Regions from separate parts of the Shewanella sp. POL2 genome, predicted to be linked through region 1. Evidence: predicted binding sites of a transcription regulator. Region 1 holds the regulator's gene; each other region holds the start of a gene.
The links. The regulator sigma-54, encoded in region 1, starts transcription at its own class of promoters, with help from an activator protein. The targets are predictions, from matches to a motif close to GTTGGCACGNNNNTNGNNT.
Positions count from the first base shown of each region.

Region 2: flgB (flagellar basal body rod protein FlgB) is a predicted target of sigma-54. The motif match lies at 1,357-1,375, and genes of this name have one in related genera.
Region 3: SHEWPOL2_RS12395 (TorF family putative porin) is a predicted target of sigma-54. The motif match lies at 4,250-4,268, and genes of this name have one in related genera.

Region 1 is NZ_AKZL01000133.1:1,163-6,909, reverse strand. Features, by position in the region: gene SHEWPOL2_RS20890 (HPr family phosphocarrier protein) at 1-262, opposite strand, end outside; gene rapZ (RNase adapter RapZ) at 249-1,103, opposite strand; gene ptsN (PTS IIA-like nitrogen regulatory protein PtsN) at 1,100-1,543, opposite strand; gene hpf (ribosome hibernation promoting factor) at 1,546-1,833, opposite strand; gene SHEWPOL2_RS20870 (RNA polymerase factor sigma-54) at 1,862-3,337, opposite strand; gene lptB (LPS export ABC transporter ATP-binding protein) at 3,444-4,175, opposite strand; gene lptA (lipopolysaccharide transport periplasmic protein LptA) at 4,172-4,723, opposite strand; gene lptC (LPS export ABC transporter periplasmic protein LptC) at 4,710-5,270, opposite strand; gene kdsC (3-deoxy-manno-octulosonate-8-phosphatase KdsC) at 5,267-5,747, opposite strand, start outside.
Region 2 is NZ_AKZL01000001.1:67,954-73,700, forward strand. Features, by position in the region: gene flgD (flagellar hook assembly protein FlgD) at 1-475, opposite strand, end outside; gene flgC (flagellar basal body rod protein FlgC) at 500-916, opposite strand; gene flgB (flagellar basal body rod protein FlgB) at 919-1,323, opposite strand; gene SHEWPOL2_RS00340 (protein-glutamate O-methyltransferase CheR) at 1,467-2,306, opposite strand; gene SHEWPOL2_RS00345 (chemotaxis protein CheV) at 2,409-3,329, opposite strand; gene flgA (flagellar basal body P-ring formation chaperone FlgA) at 3,535-4,242, shown strand; gene flgM (flagellar biosynthesis anti-sigma factor FlgM) at 4,317-4,643, shown strand; gene SHEWPOL2_RS00360 (flagellar protein FlgN) at 4,646-5,071, shown strand; gene SHEWPOL2_RS00365 (LPP20 family lipoprotein) at 5,194-5,643, opposite strand; gene SHEWPOL2_RS00370 (FlgO family outer membrane protein) at 5,640-5,747, opposite strand, start outside.
Region 3 is NZ_AKZL01000041.1:1,397-7,143, reverse strand. Features, by position in the region: gene SHEWPOL2_RS12415 (CHASE domain-containing protein) at 1-202, shown strand, start outside; gene SHEWPOL2_RS12410 (response regulator) at 199-633, shown strand; gene SHEWPOL2_RS12405 (GGDEF domain-containing response regulator) at 643-2,364, shown strand; gene rimK (30S ribosomal protein S6--L-glutamate ligase) at 2,515-3,420, shown strand; gene SHEWPOL2_RS12395 (TorF family putative porin) at 3,466-4,158, opposite strand; gene SHEWPOL2_RS12390 (HU family DNA-binding protein) at 4,447-4,770, opposite strand; gene SHEWPOL2_RS12385 (response regulator) at 4,867-5,664, opposite strand; gene SHEWPOL2_RS12380 (hypothetical protein) at 5,738-5,747, opposite strand, start outside.

The sequences.
Region 1 (5,747 bases):
CAAACTTAGCGTCGATAAGGGCACAAATGGCATTAAGTGCAGGCTCGGCATCCGGGCCTTCGGCGATGAGGGTGATGGTTTTACCCATGCCCGTCTCGAGCATGAGTAAACCCAATACACTGGCGGCAGAGGCCTGTTTTTCACCTTGGATCAGCGTAATGCTGGCATCAAACTCAGAAGCAAGCACCACGAGCTTTGTGGCGGCGCGGGCATGTAAGCCGAGTTTATTGCAGATGGTGACTTGGCGCTCAAGTTTTGGCATGGCTCAACTCTCGATGGCGCGCATTGACTTTATGTTTGCCATTACTAAAACGTTTAGCTAGTTGCTCAGCTACATAGACTGAGCGGTGTTGGCCACCTGTGCAACCAATCGCAATCGTGAGATAGCTACGATTATTGCGCTCTAAATGGGGCAACCAGGTTTCGAGCAAATTCTCGATTTGCCAGATGAACTTATTCACCAGTGGCTGACGATTTAAAAACTCCGCTACGGGTTCATCTAAACCGGTGAGAGGTCTAAGCTCCGGTTCCCAATGGGGATTTGGCAAAAAGCGCACATCAAACATAAAGTCAGCTTCGGTCGGCATACCATGCTTAAAACCGAAGGACTCGAAGTTGATCACCAGTTCCTTATCGACACTGCCAAGGAGTATTTGCCGCACTTGGTCGCTGAGTTCATAGATATTCAGATTCGAGGTATCTATATAGTGATCCATCTGCTGTGACAGCGGCTCGAGCAATTTGCCTTCAAGCTTGATGGCTTCTTGCAGTGACACTCGGCTCTTCGATAAGGGATGTAAGCGCCGCGTTTCACTGTAGCGTTTGAGCAACACTTTATCGCTGGAGTTTAAGAAGAAGCTGGTGAGTTCAGTGCCCGTAGGCAGGCTGGCAAGCTGTTTAACCAGGACTTTGTCTTGCTCTGGTAAATTGCGCACGTCAACACTGATAGCAACGAGATCGTTACTGCCTTTGAGCTGTTCAAGCAAACTACCAATCAACGGCAAAGGCAAATTATCGACACAATAGTAGCCGAGATCTTCAAGCACTCTAAGTGCGACCGATTTGCCTGAGCCTGAACGCCCTGACACTATGACCAGTTTCATCCAATGATTACCTGATAGAGTTCCGTTTCATCATGCGTCTTGCGCAATTGTTTTAATATTTGCTTGTCACTGAGCTTTTCAGCCATGCATGACAAGGTACTTAGGTGCTGCTGACATTGGTCGGCAGGCACGAGTAGTGCAAATAAAATATCGACGGGTTGTTTATCGATAGCATCAAAGGCTATCGGCTCCTCACATTTTATCAATATCGCTATGGGTTGTGTTATATCGGTTAATCGACCATGTGGAATGGCGATACCGTTACCTATACCTGTGCTACCCATCTTTTCGCGCGCCACGAGGCTTTCGAAGATCTCTTGAGATGAGAGGGTGGGGTACTGGGCAGCGGCTAAGTCGCTGATGAGTTCCAGTACCTTTTTCTTACTGCCCGGAGTGGCGCAGGTTGTGCACTCCGGCCGCAGTATGGTACGAAGTTCCATTGCTAGTGTTTTGTTAACTTCTCTTTGTGTTTAATAACCTGACGATCAAGTTTATCAATCAGGACGTCTATGGCAGCATACATATCTGCATGCTCTGAAGTCGCGAAGACTTCACCACCGGTGAGGTTGATTCTCGCTTCGGCAATCTGTTGCATTTTCTCAACATTGAGCACAACGTGCACATTATTGATCTGTTCGAAATGACGTTCAAGTTTTGAAAACTTTTCCTCAACATATGCCCGTAACGATTCAGTAATCTCGATATGGTGTCCACTTAGGTTTATTTGCATAGAAACGTCCTCCGATACTCACAATAGGCTATAAGCTTTTACGCTGATTGGAAGGGGGAATAAGCATCGCTTCTCGGTACTTCGCAATGGTTCTGCGCGCAACGTTAATTCCCTGTTCTGCCAGAAGTTGAGCCATCTTGCTGTCGCTTAATGGTTTTTTCTGGTTTTCCGCTGCAACCAGTTTCTTAATGAAAGCTCTGATTGCTGTGGATGAGCACTCACCGCCATCATCCGTCCCGACGTGGCTTGAGAAGAAATATTTTAGTTCAAAAAGTCCTTTTGGGGTATGCATGTATTTTTGAGTCGTCACCCGTGAAATGGTGGACTCATGCATTTCTACCGCTTCGGCGATATCGTTAAGGACCATAGGTTTCATGGCTTCTTCGCCATATTCGAAGAAACCCTGTTGGTATTGCACTATGCAGTTTGCCACCTTGAGCAGTGTTTCGTTGCGGCTTTCAAGGCTTTTGATAAACCATTTAGCCTCTTGCAGATGGCCACGAATAAATTGGCTATCAGCTTGATTTTTTGAACTTCGGGCCATTGCTGCATATTGCTGATTTACGTTGATTTTTGGCATGCAGTCAGGGTTTAATTCGACCACCCAACGGCCGTTTTTCTTCGACACCGATACATCGGGGATCACATATTCTTCATCGACAGGGGTGATGAGTAAACCGGGGCGAGGATTTAAGGTTTGGATCAGCGCAATACTGTCCCTTAACTCGTCTTCTTTCAGTTTGGTCTTACGCATTAACAGCCTAAAGTCGCGAGCGGCGATCAGATCTAAATGATCTTTGATCAGCATGCGGGCGTTTTCGATGTGAGGGGTATCAGGCGAAAAATGAGATAGCTGGATCAGTAAACATTCGCTTAAATCCCTTGCCGCGACACCAACGGGGTCGAAATGTTGAATACGCTTGAGCACGGCTTCAACTTCGTCGAGTTCAATCTCGGGATTGCCCATGGCTTCGAGGATATCTTCAGTGCTTTGAGTGAGATAACCTTGATCGTCAATGGCATCAATAATCGCGGTGGCAATGGCTAAATCGGTTTCAGAGAAGGGTGTGAGGTTTTTTTGCCATTCTAAATGTTCGTACAACCCCTCGCTAGTTTCCCCTTGGAAGGGCATGTCATCTTCACGGCTGGCGCCAGAACCTGAGTTTGGCGATGCGGTAAAGACTTCATCCCAAGTGGTATCCATGGGTAACTCTTCGGGCAGAGATTCTTTGGTCAGCGACTCGGCAATGTCCACGGTGGAGTTATCTTGTTCCTGTGGCTGGGCAGTCGTTTCGCTAAAGTCGGTATCGGCGATATCTTGCTTACGTTCGCTAGGCGCGTCAAATTGCTCCTCTTCCAGCTCGAGAAGAGGATTAGAGTCTAAGGCTTGCTGGATTTCTTGTTGCAGTTCCAATGACGACAGTTGCAGCAGGCGAATGGCCTGCTGAAGTTGTGGCGTCATGGTTAACTGTTGACCCAGTTTGAGCTGGAGTGACGCTTTCATGTTACCGCTGATCCCTAGGTTATTATTGTGAGTTTAGGTCGCTTGATATCATATGGATGGAGCCTAGCGCTCTCAAATTCAAGGCTTATTAGCTTTGTTTTAGTAACTATAGCCTGAATTGTTCACCTAAGTACACAGCCCTAACTTGCTGATTGTCTAAGATCTCTGCGGGTGTGCCCTCGGCAATAAGATTACCGTGACTCACAATGTAAGCATGTTCACAGACGTCTAAGGTCTCGCGCACATTGTGGTCAGTGATAAGTACTCCAAGGCCTCGGCTCTTAAGCTGCTCGATAATTTTCTTGATATCGATAACGGAGATCGGATCAACGCCCGCAAAGGGCTCATCAAGCAGAATAAACTTGGGGTTGGCCGCTAAGGCGCGGGCAATTTCGACGCGGCGACGTTCACCGCCCGATAAGGACATGCCTTGGCTGTCACGAATATGGGTGATATGGAACTCTTCTAGCAGTTGCTCTAGTGCTTCTTCGCGCTGGTCACTATTGAGCTCTTTACGGGTTTGCAGTACCGCCATGATGTTGTCGTGTACGGTTAATTTACGAAAGATACTCGCTTCCTGTGGTAGGTAACCAATACCTTTGCGGGCACGCAGATGCATAGGATCGGCGGTTAAATCATCATCGTCGATAAAGATATGGCCTTTATCGCTTTTAACTAAGCCCACGACCATGTAAAAGGTGGTGGTTTTGCCCGCGCCGTTAGGGCCGAGTAGGCCGACGACTTGACCCGTTTTGACCGTCAGGCTGACATCTTTGACAACCTGACGACTCTTATAACTCTTGGCGAGATTCTGTGCTTTTAAGGTGATTTGGGTCATTTAGAATCCTGTTTTTTCACAGGTTTATCTGTTGGTGTATTTTTGAGTTCTTCCTGATAATTATCAGGTTGAATAATGGTAATTACGCGATCATCACCATTGCCGCTACTTTCGGCGATCAGTTTTTGCTGAATAATATCGTAACGAATTAAATTGCCTGTAACTTGACTACCCGCTTGGTCTAGGGTCGCTGTACCAGTTAGGGTCAACGTCCGAGTGGCCATTTCATAGCGAATCTCTTTGGCGCTAGCAGATGCTGGGCGGCCATCATCCAGGATTTGGCTGTAGGTTGCCGGATTTCCAGTAGCCAGTAAGACTTTACTATTTTCGCCTTCGACAGAAAATGCACGGAGTTGATCCGCATGGATTTTAATTGAGCCTTGAACAACTTCAACGGGACCGAAGAAAATGATCTGATTGTTTTTAATGTCCGCAGTTTGACTGACGGCTTTAATTTTCACTTCTTGCTGTAAGTCACCGATCTTGGCGAAGGCATTCATGCTTATCATTAGCATTAGGCTGGCAAGTAATATGTTATTTTGCTTCATAGGTTCCTACTACCTGACTGGTCAATTGCACTTCCTGCGCGTTAAGGTCGGCATAAAGGCCTTGCCCTTGAATATTAAAATCTTTCCCTGTGACGTAAATGATGCGGTCAGAGGTCATTATCATTGTGTTGAGATCGAGTTCTAAAAAACTGGTGGACAAGGTTTGTATCGGTTCACCAGGGCTGATGGCATCGATAATAACATTATTTTCTAATACAACCTTGCCAGTATCTTTGTTGAGTCGACCTTGATCGGCTCTGATCTGCCATTTTGCTTTACCTTGGTCGGGATACACAAGATAGACAGGCTGAATAAAGTCGGTTTGGTTTTTAAGCTCATAGTGTTCCATGTGCTTTGCCGTGACGCGACTATTGACTTGTCCTTGCTCGTTAAACTCGATGCTACGCAGATCTTCGATAATGTAGTCGGGTCTGTCTGTATCGTTCAGGCTGCTATCGGTATCGCCACCGCGTTTTTGTTGGACCTGCCAATACAGCACGAGTGCAGTACCAAAAAAAGCAATAATGGCGAGGGTCACACGACTCATATGCTCATCCCATGGGCTGAGGTAAATTTGTTTTGACTCAGAAGTAACAGATCTGTCAGCTCTCTGAGCGCGCCATGACCACCATTTAACTGGGTCACAAAATGGGCGTGTTGGCGCACATAGGGATGTCCATCGGCAACACAGACGGCAAGACCGACGACATTCATCACTGGCAGGTCGACAATATCATCACCGATATAGGCAACTTCTTCTGGTGTGACATTGTAGAGCGACAGCAGTTCTTCATAGGGGACAAATTTATTATCCACACCTTGATAAATATGGGATACACCGAGGGCCGTCATGCGGTTTTCAACAATTTTAGACTGGCGGCCTGTTATCACGGCCAGATTAAAGCCACTGGTCAATAAAGAGCGCACGCCATAACCATCGCGGGTATGGAAGGCTTTGAGCTCTTCACCCGAGTTGCTTAAATAAATGCGGCCGTCAGAAAATACCCCGTCCACATCGCAGATC
Region 2 (5,747 bases), on a different contig from region 1:
TGACGGGAATTTTCTCTGAAGTACTGATCACACCATTTAAGCCTGGGCTTTCTGCAGAGATATAACCCGTATCTGTCGGTAACAGCACTTTTCGCCCAACTAATCCCGATGCTTGCAAAGCTTGGCTTGATGTCATCACACTGTTTAAATTAACGATTTGATCATTTAACTTAGAAATGCCATCGACTGTAGAAAAAGATGCCATTTGTGCAATCATCTGGTCGTTATCAACGGGCTTGAAGGGATCCTGCATCGATAACTGCTGGCTGAGTAATGAGAAAAAATCCTCTTGAGTGAGCTGCTGACTCTTAGCCTCTGGAACAGCAGAACTATTCGGCAAACGTAATCCATCCAAAAATGGGTTACCTGTCGAGCTAGTCGAGGTTTTCGTGGTATTGGTTGATACCGTATTCGATTGAGTGTTTGTTTGAGTCAGCTGCGATGAGGTTTGACTCAGTTGGTTAATGAGGCTCACAACGTACCTCCTAAATAACGCATATTATTTACCCATCCCAAGTGTTTGTTGCAGCATAGATTTTGCCGCCTCAGCCACTTGAACATTCATCTGATATGAGCGAGAAGCTGAAATCATGTCAGCCATTTCTTCCATGACATTGACATTTGGTTTGTAAATAAAGCCATCAGCATCCGCCATCGGATGATCCGGCGAATACTCTTTTAATAGGGGCTTATCACTCTCGACTATGCCTTTCACCGTGACACCTTGGGAAGCTTGTTGCTGACTTTGCGCCTTGGCCATTTCTGCTTCGAAAATAGGATGACGAGAACGGTAAGTTTTATCTACACTGCTGGAGACTGAATCTGCGTTAGCAATGTTACTCGCGGTAGTATTTAGCCGCAGAGACTGGGCTGACATGCCAGACCCCGCAACATCGAAGATATTAAATAAACTCATGATTAATCCCCTCTCAGCGCTTTTTTCATACCGCTAAATTTACTGTCTAAAAACCCCAGAGACATTTGATATTCGAGAGCATTTTGCATAAATGCTGATTGCTCTTGTTGAACGTCGACAGTATTGCCATCCCCAGTATCGGGTTGATTCGGCACTCGAAATTTAACGTACTGCCCGGTTAGCTGCGCTAGCCCAAAATGCTGCTCATCAGCGGTCATCTCTAAGCTATTACGCTGTTGTTGCTGGGTTTTAGCAACATTTAAGGCGGCAGAAAAATCGACGTCACGGGCTTTATAATGTGGCGTATCAGCATTTGCGATATTGCTTGAAATCACTTCAGCCCGCTCAGCACGGATCCCCAACGTGAATTGGTGAACACCCAGTGCCTTATCAAAATTAATCGCCATAAAATTGCCTCCATCGTGTCACTCACGGGAACAAAGCAATTCATGTGCCAATACTTTTATGGGAGGTAATAAAGTTTGTGAGGGATATAGCAGATAAAAAAATTACCGAACTATGCCGGTAATTATCAATTAAAATCAAACCCTTAAGCTTTCTTTTGGTAATAAATGCCAGGGTTACAACGAACCATATCAAATTCATCAGTAAGGCCAGCAATGGATTCGGATGCGCCTAAAAAGAGGATACCTTTGGGATTTAACGCGGCAGCAAATTGCCGCAAAATTTTTGCTTTTGCCTCAGGGGCAAAATAGATCAACACATTTCGGAAAAAAATAATGTCAAACTTACCCAACAAAGTGTAACTCTCGAGCAAGTTATGAGCTCGGAAATTGACGAGACGTTTAACGTTATCCTTTATGCGCATGTTGCCAGAAGGCAAAGCATCAAAAAACTGCCGCTTACGTTCTTCAGACAATCCACGTGCTAACGCTAAACTATCATACTCAGCATTTTTACATCGCTCCAACATAGAAGGAGAAAGATCCGTTGCTTGAATCGAGGCACCACCAGGCAGCGCCCCTGGTTTTTTTTGCTGGTACTCTAATATGGTCATTGCTAAAGAATATGGCTCTTGACCCGACGAGCAAGCTGCAGACCATATCTTTAAAGGTCTACCTAACTTACTGTATTCTGGTAATAGCACATTATTAAGCAATTCAAATGGATAACGATCACGAAACCATAAGGTTTCATTAGTGGTCATGGCATCAATAACTTCAGCTCGTAAAGCTCGTTCCGTGGGTTTCATCGAATGCTTTACCACATCGGATAACGAAGGAAGGTTATATTTGCCCATCAATGGCGCGAGACGACTACGTACGAGGTATTGTTTATTTTCACCTAGCACGATGCCGCTATGTTGTTCTAAGAACAACCTAAATTGATTATATTCTGCTTCAGCGAGTGATTTATCAGGCACATTCACGTCCTAGATCCTATAGCAAGCACCAAAATAAGTGCACAACAATCATGTAATAAGGGCTAGATTATAGCGTAAAGCTCAACTAGGCACTAACCCACACTCTCACTACAAACTTAAATGCTTGTTCACTGCCGCAGCTAATTCGTCAGGGTTAAATTTTGCGATAAAGTCATTGGCACCAACCTTTTGTACCATGGCTTGGTTAAAGACACCGCTTAATGAGGTGTGCAGTACCACCTTGATATTTTTAAGCTTAGGATCATCACGGATCTCAGCCGTTAAGGTATAACCATCCATTTCGGGCATCTCAATATCGGAGATAATGAGTGGAATTTCATCGGCAACGTTATTCATTTCACTTGCAATGGCCTTGAGCTTATCAAGTGCCTCACGACCATCCTTTGCCGTGTCAATTTGTAAATTTAACGACTCTAACGACCGAATAATTTGCTTGCGTGCCACCGCCGAATCATCAATCACCATAATATGGTAATGCTGACTTCTATCGAGAGTAAGTTGCTCATTAACCTCTTCACTAATGGCCGTTTTGACAGGTGAGATTTCATCTAAAATCTTTTCAACATCCAAGATTTCAACCAATTCACCTTCAATCTCGGTAACCGCGGTTAAATAGGAATAACGCCCAGCACCTTGCGGTGGCGGCATAATAGCTTCCCAGTTCATGTTGATAATACGTTCAACAGAACTAACCAAGAACCCCTGCACACTACGGTTATATTCCGAAATGATGATAAAGCAATTTTCAGTGCTCGCTAACGGACGCCCTCCCGTTGCCGCACTCAGATCGATAACAGAAATAGTTGTGCCACGAATATGGGCAACTCCTTTGACGTAAGGATTGAGTTTAGGCAATGTCGTTAATGGCGGGCATTGCAAAACCTCTTTCACTTTAAATACGTTTATCCCAAACCGTTGACGACCATTTAACTTAAATAGCAATAGTTCTAGCCGGTTTTGACCTACGAGTTGGGTTCGTTTGTTGACTGAATCAAGAATACTCGACATAACTCTGCCTTGTTGTTCTGTTTATGTACGGCCCTAAAACTCGTTTGAGTATAGGCATATTAATTGCTTACGTCTTGTTATCGATAAACATAGTTGAAACTAAGTCAAACTTCTGACACCAAAAATCTAAGAAAGAAGCATTGAACAGTTTCACGCTTGATAAAAGTATAGGTGTATTCTGGCGTTACAAGCTAGTCTCTTCATTATGAAAGTAAATTTAGTCTATTTTTTGAGTATTTTCGCACTTTTTCTATCCACGGCAGCTAAGGCTGAACCCGTGATACCTAGCGTATCGGCGATATCCGAATTAGCTAAAGCCCTTATTAATGAAAAGATTGCTGTACCTGCAAATGCGAAAGTCGACATTAATCCACAAACGGTCGATAACCGAATGCTGCCAGCACAGTGCACATCACCAATAAGGGTCGAATTAGCTTCAGAACGCGAAATTAGCCGTAATAACACCATAAAAGTCAGTTGTGATACCCCCGATCTCGCCTACCCTTGGCAGATTTTTATGTCTGTTCGAGTAGACATTCTTTTTCCTGTTGTGGTCGCAACCGAAACCTTAGCGCCAGGTGAATTAATCAGTCCTTTACAGGTCGAGATCCGCTATGTTGACCAAAATAGTTTGCGTGGCATGCAATTTAGCGATACTAATCAGCTAACAGGCGTGAGAGTTAAACGCCGAGTCGCGAAAAATTATCCTATTTTTGCGAACAACCTTTGCTTTGTCTGTAAAAATGACACAGTGTCGATTTATGTGCGTTCAAATAACTTCGTACTAAAAACTGTGGGAGAGGCGCTGCAAGATGGTAATATTGGCGACCAAATTCGAATCAAAAATAGCAGTTCTAACAAAGAGCTAGATGCCATAATTACGGCGATTGGCGAAGTAGAAGTTAGAATGTAAAATAAGCTAAAGCTTTTCGATAAGCTGCCGATACCCCAGTTAAGAAATCCGTATACATGACGCTGGAGCCTAAAATGGCAATTGATATTAGCAAATTTAACGCCGGAGCGGCCGCACAAGTCCGTTCAAACAGCACTAAACAAAGCAGCGAAAGCGAGAAAACCTCTCAGGTAGCAGCTAAATCAACTCAACTAAAAGGTGACTCTGTTGTCATTACGGCTCAAGCTCAACAGTTACAAGGAGCTCAAACCAAAATGGCCAGTCTACCTGAAGTCGACCAAAAGAAGGTGGCCGAAATAAAACAAGCCATTGCCGAAGGTCGTTATAAAATTGATCCCGAAAAGTTGGCTGCGAATATTGCCAGCTTCGAAGCAGAATTAAATGAGCTTAATAAAGAGTAACTATGACAGAAATAGCTAAACTGGTAGATCAACAACACGCCCATTTGGCTGTTCTTAAACAAATTATTCTTAAGGAAAAAGGCGCTTTGGTTGACCAAAACGCCGATTTGCTTTTGTCGCTTGCTGAGCAAAAATCAACATGTCTACAAGACCTTAAAGCAAATGATGACTTGCTGGCTAGTCACAGCGATAAAGCCTTACTCACAGAGCAAGTTGAGCTATCCGATAAAATGGCAGTGGTTAAAGAGGCTCTAGCAGAATGCAAAGATCTCAACGCACAAAATGCTAGTTTGATCGAGATGAATCTTGCAAGCCTAAACCGCTTTGCTCAAGCCTTGCAGGCGAGCCGAAATGCCACCACGCTGACGTATAACGATAAAGGTAAAACATCAACAATCTCAAGCTTAGGCAATGATCTAAAAGCGTAAGGTGTTATAAGTACAAACGGATTTCAAACAAAAACCGCGCTTAGTAAGCGCGGTTTTTGTTTATCGATTATCCGTACCCAAACCATCTCATGCTTGTCTTCTGGCGGATAGGAGATAACACCTTAAAAGTAAGTGACTTCTTTAATTCTCTGTGGCCGACTCTGCTGCTGATAGATTTGCCATACCTTAGAAAAATCAAGTTCTAACTCAGTAACGTAATGCTCACCTGCGGGATAACTTTTAACTACTCTTGCGCCGCGGATCAACCCAGTGACTGAAGCTTTAACATTATCATCGGTTAGCATCCAATCACTGACACTGCTGTTAGCGGTGATCTTTTGGCCGTATACTTGTTCAGCTAGCTCACGGTAAGCCACAATTTTAGATGCTTGCATCGCCATCAACATTCTTTGAGATTGCTCTTTCGCTGGTTGAGTCGCTAACGGGGCATAACCAATGGCCGTTAGCTTAGGGAAGCTAGATGGAGGAACATCTTCCCACTGCACATACTTGTCTCTAGAGGCACAACTTGTCAGTAGAAGCGCCGCAATCACTAACAGGTAGCGTTTCATTTTCCATCTCCTAATACACGCACTTCATTCATACCGGGAGCCGACTGACGATATAAAATCCCATCGTGGGAGATCACTTGCTCAGAGGGCTGCATATAATTGCT
Region 3 (5,747 bases), on a different contig from region 1:
TGCCCCGTTTCACCAGAAAGTATTTGAAATGTTTCAAACTCTTAGACCAAGAGATGAAGTCGAGGGAAGCGGTTTGGGATTGTCGCTTGTCAAAAAGACGGTTGAAAGTCTAGGGGGAGAAATTCTACTTGAATCAGCGGGGCGAGGTTGTTGCTTTAGGTTTAGCTGGCCGATGCACATAGTCAACAAGGAGGCGGTATGAGTAATAGCCATGACTATAAACAAGTGACCATTCTGTTAGTTGATGATGATGATGTGGATTATATGGCGGTGCAGAGGTCGATGAAGCAACTGCGTTTGCTTAATCCTCTTGTGCGAGCGAGGGACGGGCTTGAAGCACTTTCAATTCTGACGCATACCAACGCTATCAAGGGGTCATACTTGATCTTGCTCGATCTCAATATGCCCAGAATGAATGGTTTTGAATTTCTTGAACATATTCGTTCTGATCCGACGTTGTCTTCTTCCGTTGTGTTTATGCTGACGACTTCTAGTACCGATGAAGATCGGATGAGAGCCTACCGTCACCATGTGGCTGGTTACATGGTTAAAACAGATATTAAAGATGGTTTCCACAATATTTTTAATATGTTGGAAGGCTACTGGCGCATCGTTGAGCTTCCAAGCGTATAGGATGTGTATATGGATTTACTACTTATCGATGATGATGAAGTTGATAGAACCGCTATTATTCGAGCGCTACGACAGTCCAAGTTAGCTTTTAATGTGGTTGAGGCAAACTGTGCTTTTGATGGATTGAATCTTGCCTTGGAGCGTCATTTTGACGGGATTCTACTCGATTACCTATTGCCCGATGCTAATGGCTTAGAAGTGCTTATCAAGCTCAATTCTATGACTCAAGATCAAACTGTGGTGGTGATGTTGAGCCGTTACGAAGATGAAAAACTCGCTCAGCGTTGTATTGAGTTAGGTGCCCAAGATTTCTTACTTAAAGATGAAGTTAACTCAAGAATCCTGAGTCGTTCAATTCGTTACGCTAAACAGCGCGCCTCAATGGCACTTGCCCTACGAAATAGCCATCAGAAACTGAAAGAACTGGCGGAGCACGATTCACTCACCAAGTTGATGAATCGTTATGGATTTGAGCTGTGTTTAAATCGCGCCATTGCAAGAGCAAAACGCAGTAATGATTTTTTAGCCGTGATTTTACTTGATCTTGATGATTTTAAAGCGATTAATGACACGTTAGGTCACCAGACTGGTGATATTTTGTTGGTGAAAGTCGCATCTAGACTCAGTGCCGTGTTACGGGATGGTGACGTCATTGCTCGTTTAGGCGGGGATGAATTTGTGGTGTTAGTGACTGACAATGACTACAAATATTTCCCCATGATAGTGGCTAACCGTCTACTTAAAGCTTTTGAAGAAGTGTTTTGCCTTGGAGATAACGATGTGATGATTGGCGCCAGTATTGGCGTGGCATTTTATAATGAAGCCGCCTCCGATAGCTCTGAGTTAATGAAATGCGCCGATATCGCCATGTATCGTGCTAAGAAAATGGGGCGCAATCAGATCCAGTTTTATTCCGAGGCGCTAGATAAAGAAGTCCGCTACCGCAATCATATCGAGTCCAGCTTAAAAATGGCCTTAAGGCAGAATCAGTTTAAGGTTTATTATCAGGTGCAAGTTGACGCGCAAACACACCATATGGTGGGAATGGAGGCGTTAATTCGTTGGCAGCATCCCGAAGATGGTTTGATTTCTCCGGACCAATTTCTGCCCATAGCGGAAGAAATTGGGTTAATGGAAGAAATCGGTGACTGGGTATTGTATGAAGCCTGCCGACAGGCCCAATATTGGCTGAGCCAATTAGCATCAACAGGGCATCGCTTTACCATTGCAGTGAACTTATCTGCATCTCAAATTGGGCATATCAACTTATATGAGAAAATCGCCCATGTTCTTAACGTGACAGGGCTAGCGCCCAGTGCACTTGAGTTGGAAATTACTGAAAACTGTTTGATTGAAGAACCCCACGAACATGCCAAGATCCTCGATAAAATAGCCCAACTTGGAGTGCGATTTGCGTTGGACGATTTTGGTACCGGATTTTCATCCCTTGAACATATAAAGTTGTTCCCCATCAGCGTGTTAAAAATCGATAAAAGTTTTATTGCTTCCTACGATAAGGACGAAAAGGACACTCGTTTACTCACAGCGTTGCTTAACTTTGCCTATGGCTTTAACGTCACCTCTGTTGCCGAGGGAATTGAAACCCTCGAGCAAGCGGAGTTTTGTACAGTAAGGCACTGCAATCTATTACAGGGATACTTCTTTTCTCGTCCTCTAGAGGCAAGCGAATTTGAAGCAAGGTTCATTACACCGTTAGTCACTAAATTGTGAAGATTATCTTACGTTTGACTAAGGCTTAGGTTTTCGTCTGGTGAGGAATATTTTCTTGCTTTACACTGAGCAATAGACAAATATCAGCGCCCCTTTCTGATGCAATGTGCTCAGAGCTTCAATCACTGTGTTTAATTTGGTCATTTAGTAATGAAAATCGGTATTTTATCTCAGTTTCCAGAATTGTATTCCACCCGACGTTTAGTGGCCGCCTGCGAAAGCCGTGGTCATGAGGCTGTGGTGATTAATACCTTGAATTGCTACATGAATATTAATTCCGTTAAACCTAGCATTCATTATCAGGGAGAAGAATTAACAGGGTTTGATGCCATTATTCCGCGTATTCATGCCAGTGTGACCTTTTATGGCTGCGCAGTGGTGCGCCAGTTTGAAATGATGGGTGTATTTGCCGCCAACGATTCAATTTCGATAGCACGCTCGCGGGATAAGTTACGTGCTCTGCAATTACTTTCACGCAAAGGCATTGGTATGCCTATCACTGGATTTGCCAATAAACCCAATGATATTCCTGATCTCATTAATATGGTGGGCGGTGCTCCTTTAGTGATCAAGTTACTCGAAGGTACGCAGGGGATTGGGGTGGTATTAGCGGAAACGAAAACCGCCGCTGAGAGCGTGATTGAAGCCTTTTTAGGGCTCAAAGCCAATATTTTGGTGCAAGAGTATATTCAAGAGTCCAACGGCAGTGATATTCGTTGTTTTGTGGTGGGTGATAAAGTGGTGGCCTCGATGAAGCGTCAGGGGCCAGAGGGCGATTTTCGTTCAAACTTACACTTAGGCGGCTGTGGTGAAAAAGTGAAAATTACGCCAGAAGAGCGCAAGATGGCCGTTGCCGCTGTTAAAGCGATGGGATTAGTCGTTGCAGGCGTGGATATTTTACGTTCGAATCGTGGCCCGTTGATCCTTGAGGTGAACTCAGCTCCCGGTATCGAAGGTATTGAGCAAACTACGGGTATTTCGGTAACTGAGCCTATTGTGGAATATATTGAGAAAATGGTGTTAGCACGTAAGTCGAATCGGGCGGTGATCGCTTAATAAAATACGCCGCGATTAACGCGGCGTGTTTCTTAGTTCTTTATTTTATAAATCAAAGCTATAGGAGTAACCTAAAGCGATTTTAGCATCGTCATCAGCCAGATCAGTATCTGATACCATAAAAGAGACTGTGCCCATGCTGGTATCTGCACTAAGTGTTAGGTTGTAATCGGCATAGTTATCCTCACCAAACCAAGCTTCAACCACATCTCCTGTGGAGTAGCCATAGTGGAATGACAGGCTAAGTTTCTCGGTTAAAGGGAAAGATGCTGTGGCGGCAAGATAACTCATATCTTTGTTATCGAGTGGTTCCGCCGCTACGTCATCACCCGCATTGATCACGTGGGAATAACTAAGTTCGACCCACTTCCAGGTAATAGCCCCGTGGAGCTCACCAAAATCGATGCTGCCTTCGGCATCGGGGTAGGCATAATAGAGATAGCCAAAATCATAGCTGAGATCGTCGGTGATGTTGCCACCGTAACCAGCATAGAGGTCTAACTCGTAGCTAGTGTCATTGCCAAAATCGACATTTGATGCCCACGTACCCGCATAAAATCCTGAGTCATGACTGTAGTCAAGACCGCCTTGGATCGCCACCGCATCATTGGTTTGAGTCACTCCGCGCCATAGATAGTTTGATGTGCCGCCAATATTGCCGGATACCGCCGCAAAGACGTTAGTGGTTAGTAATAATCCCGTCGATAATGCCAAAACGCTGTACAGTGATTTTCTCATACTCATCCCCTCGATTGATTTATTTATCGATTCACTCATGCCACTTAAATACGGCGGCATTGGTGCATCATGGTTTTTTCTGATAAGGGAGTTGCTAATCACATGCCATTATTTGAACATCTTTAAAAACAACTGGTTACATAATTTATGTTAATTAAATGTTTTAAAGTGCTCAAAAATGGAGCGGTGGACGCACTGTGTTTGTGCAAAAAATCATCTTTTATGCTTTCGTGAGGGAAAAAAAACGCCTCACAGAGGAGGCGTTTTATAAAATCAATGTCGAGCGAATTAGTTCACACTATCACGCAAGGTTTTACCCGCTTTAAACTTAGGCACAGTGGCTTCAGCGATCTGGATTTCTTTGCCCGTTTGTGGGTTACGACCAGTACGAGCTGCACGAGTCGCTGTTTCAAAGGAGCCAAATCCGACGATAGAGATTTTGTCACCGTTTTTCATTGATTCAGTAATCGCCGCTTCGAAAGATTTCAATGCTCGTGCTGCTTCAGCTTTAGTGATATCGGCATTTTCTGCAATTTTGGCGATAAGTTCAGTTTTGTTCATTTTTATTGTCTCTTCTTTCCGTAGATTTATGTAAGTCAGCGAGCCTAACATGCCACAAGGTTAAAGCGTTGGAAAGCCCTTTGCTGCGGGCTTGTGTCATCGAAGTAACAAAATTGGAGGGTATTTGCGCCATTCGTGACTTAGGTTTTATTCTTCGAGCAACTGATATAAGAGTTGCTTAACCAATTTGGGTTCGAAGGGCTTGTCGCACAGGGCATTCACCCCAGCCTGAGATACATTACTTAAATGTGTATCGTTAGCCTCAGACGAGACCATTAAAATAGGCACGTGGGATTGTTGACTTTCATTACGGATAAATTGCGTTAATGCCAGTCCATCAACGCTGGGCATATTGTAATCAGTGATAATTAAATCAAACATATTATGACGCATTAATTCAATGGCTTGCGCACCATCTTCTGCTTCGGTAATCAGTTTTATCCCCAAATTACCAATAGTTCGCTTGATCACATTACGTGCCATGCGACTGTCATCAACCACAAGCACGCGTACATCGTGCACATCGAAGTGGCTTAAGTCGAGTTCATCGTGGCTGAGCAAATCGATGGTCGCATTTAGCGCCTTGCCTAAGTGTTCGGCATTAAAAGGTTTTGGCAGAATCGCGACTACGCCAGACTGGCGGAAAATCTCCAATTGTTCACGGCGACATTCACTTGAGATCAGCATAAATTGAATATCTTTATATTCACTTTTGCTGCGCAGGTAGTTCAAAAACTCGGTCGCTGTTCCATCTTCAAAATGCATTGCACTGGCAATGAGATCGGGTTTGTGTCGAGCAATGAGTCCTTTAGCCTCTTCAATATTGGCAGCATTTTCGATGCTAACAATGCCTTCTTGCTGTAAGCGCTTGATGATAATGCGGCGCTGGGTTTCCGATGGCTCAATAATAAGCATCGATAATTCGTTAGGCGATAAATGAGTCATAGTCACAAGCTATTGGGCTTTTTTAGAAAGGCGTTAACTTAGGCGAGAAATAACTGCTTCGCAACACATTAAATCAAGCTTTC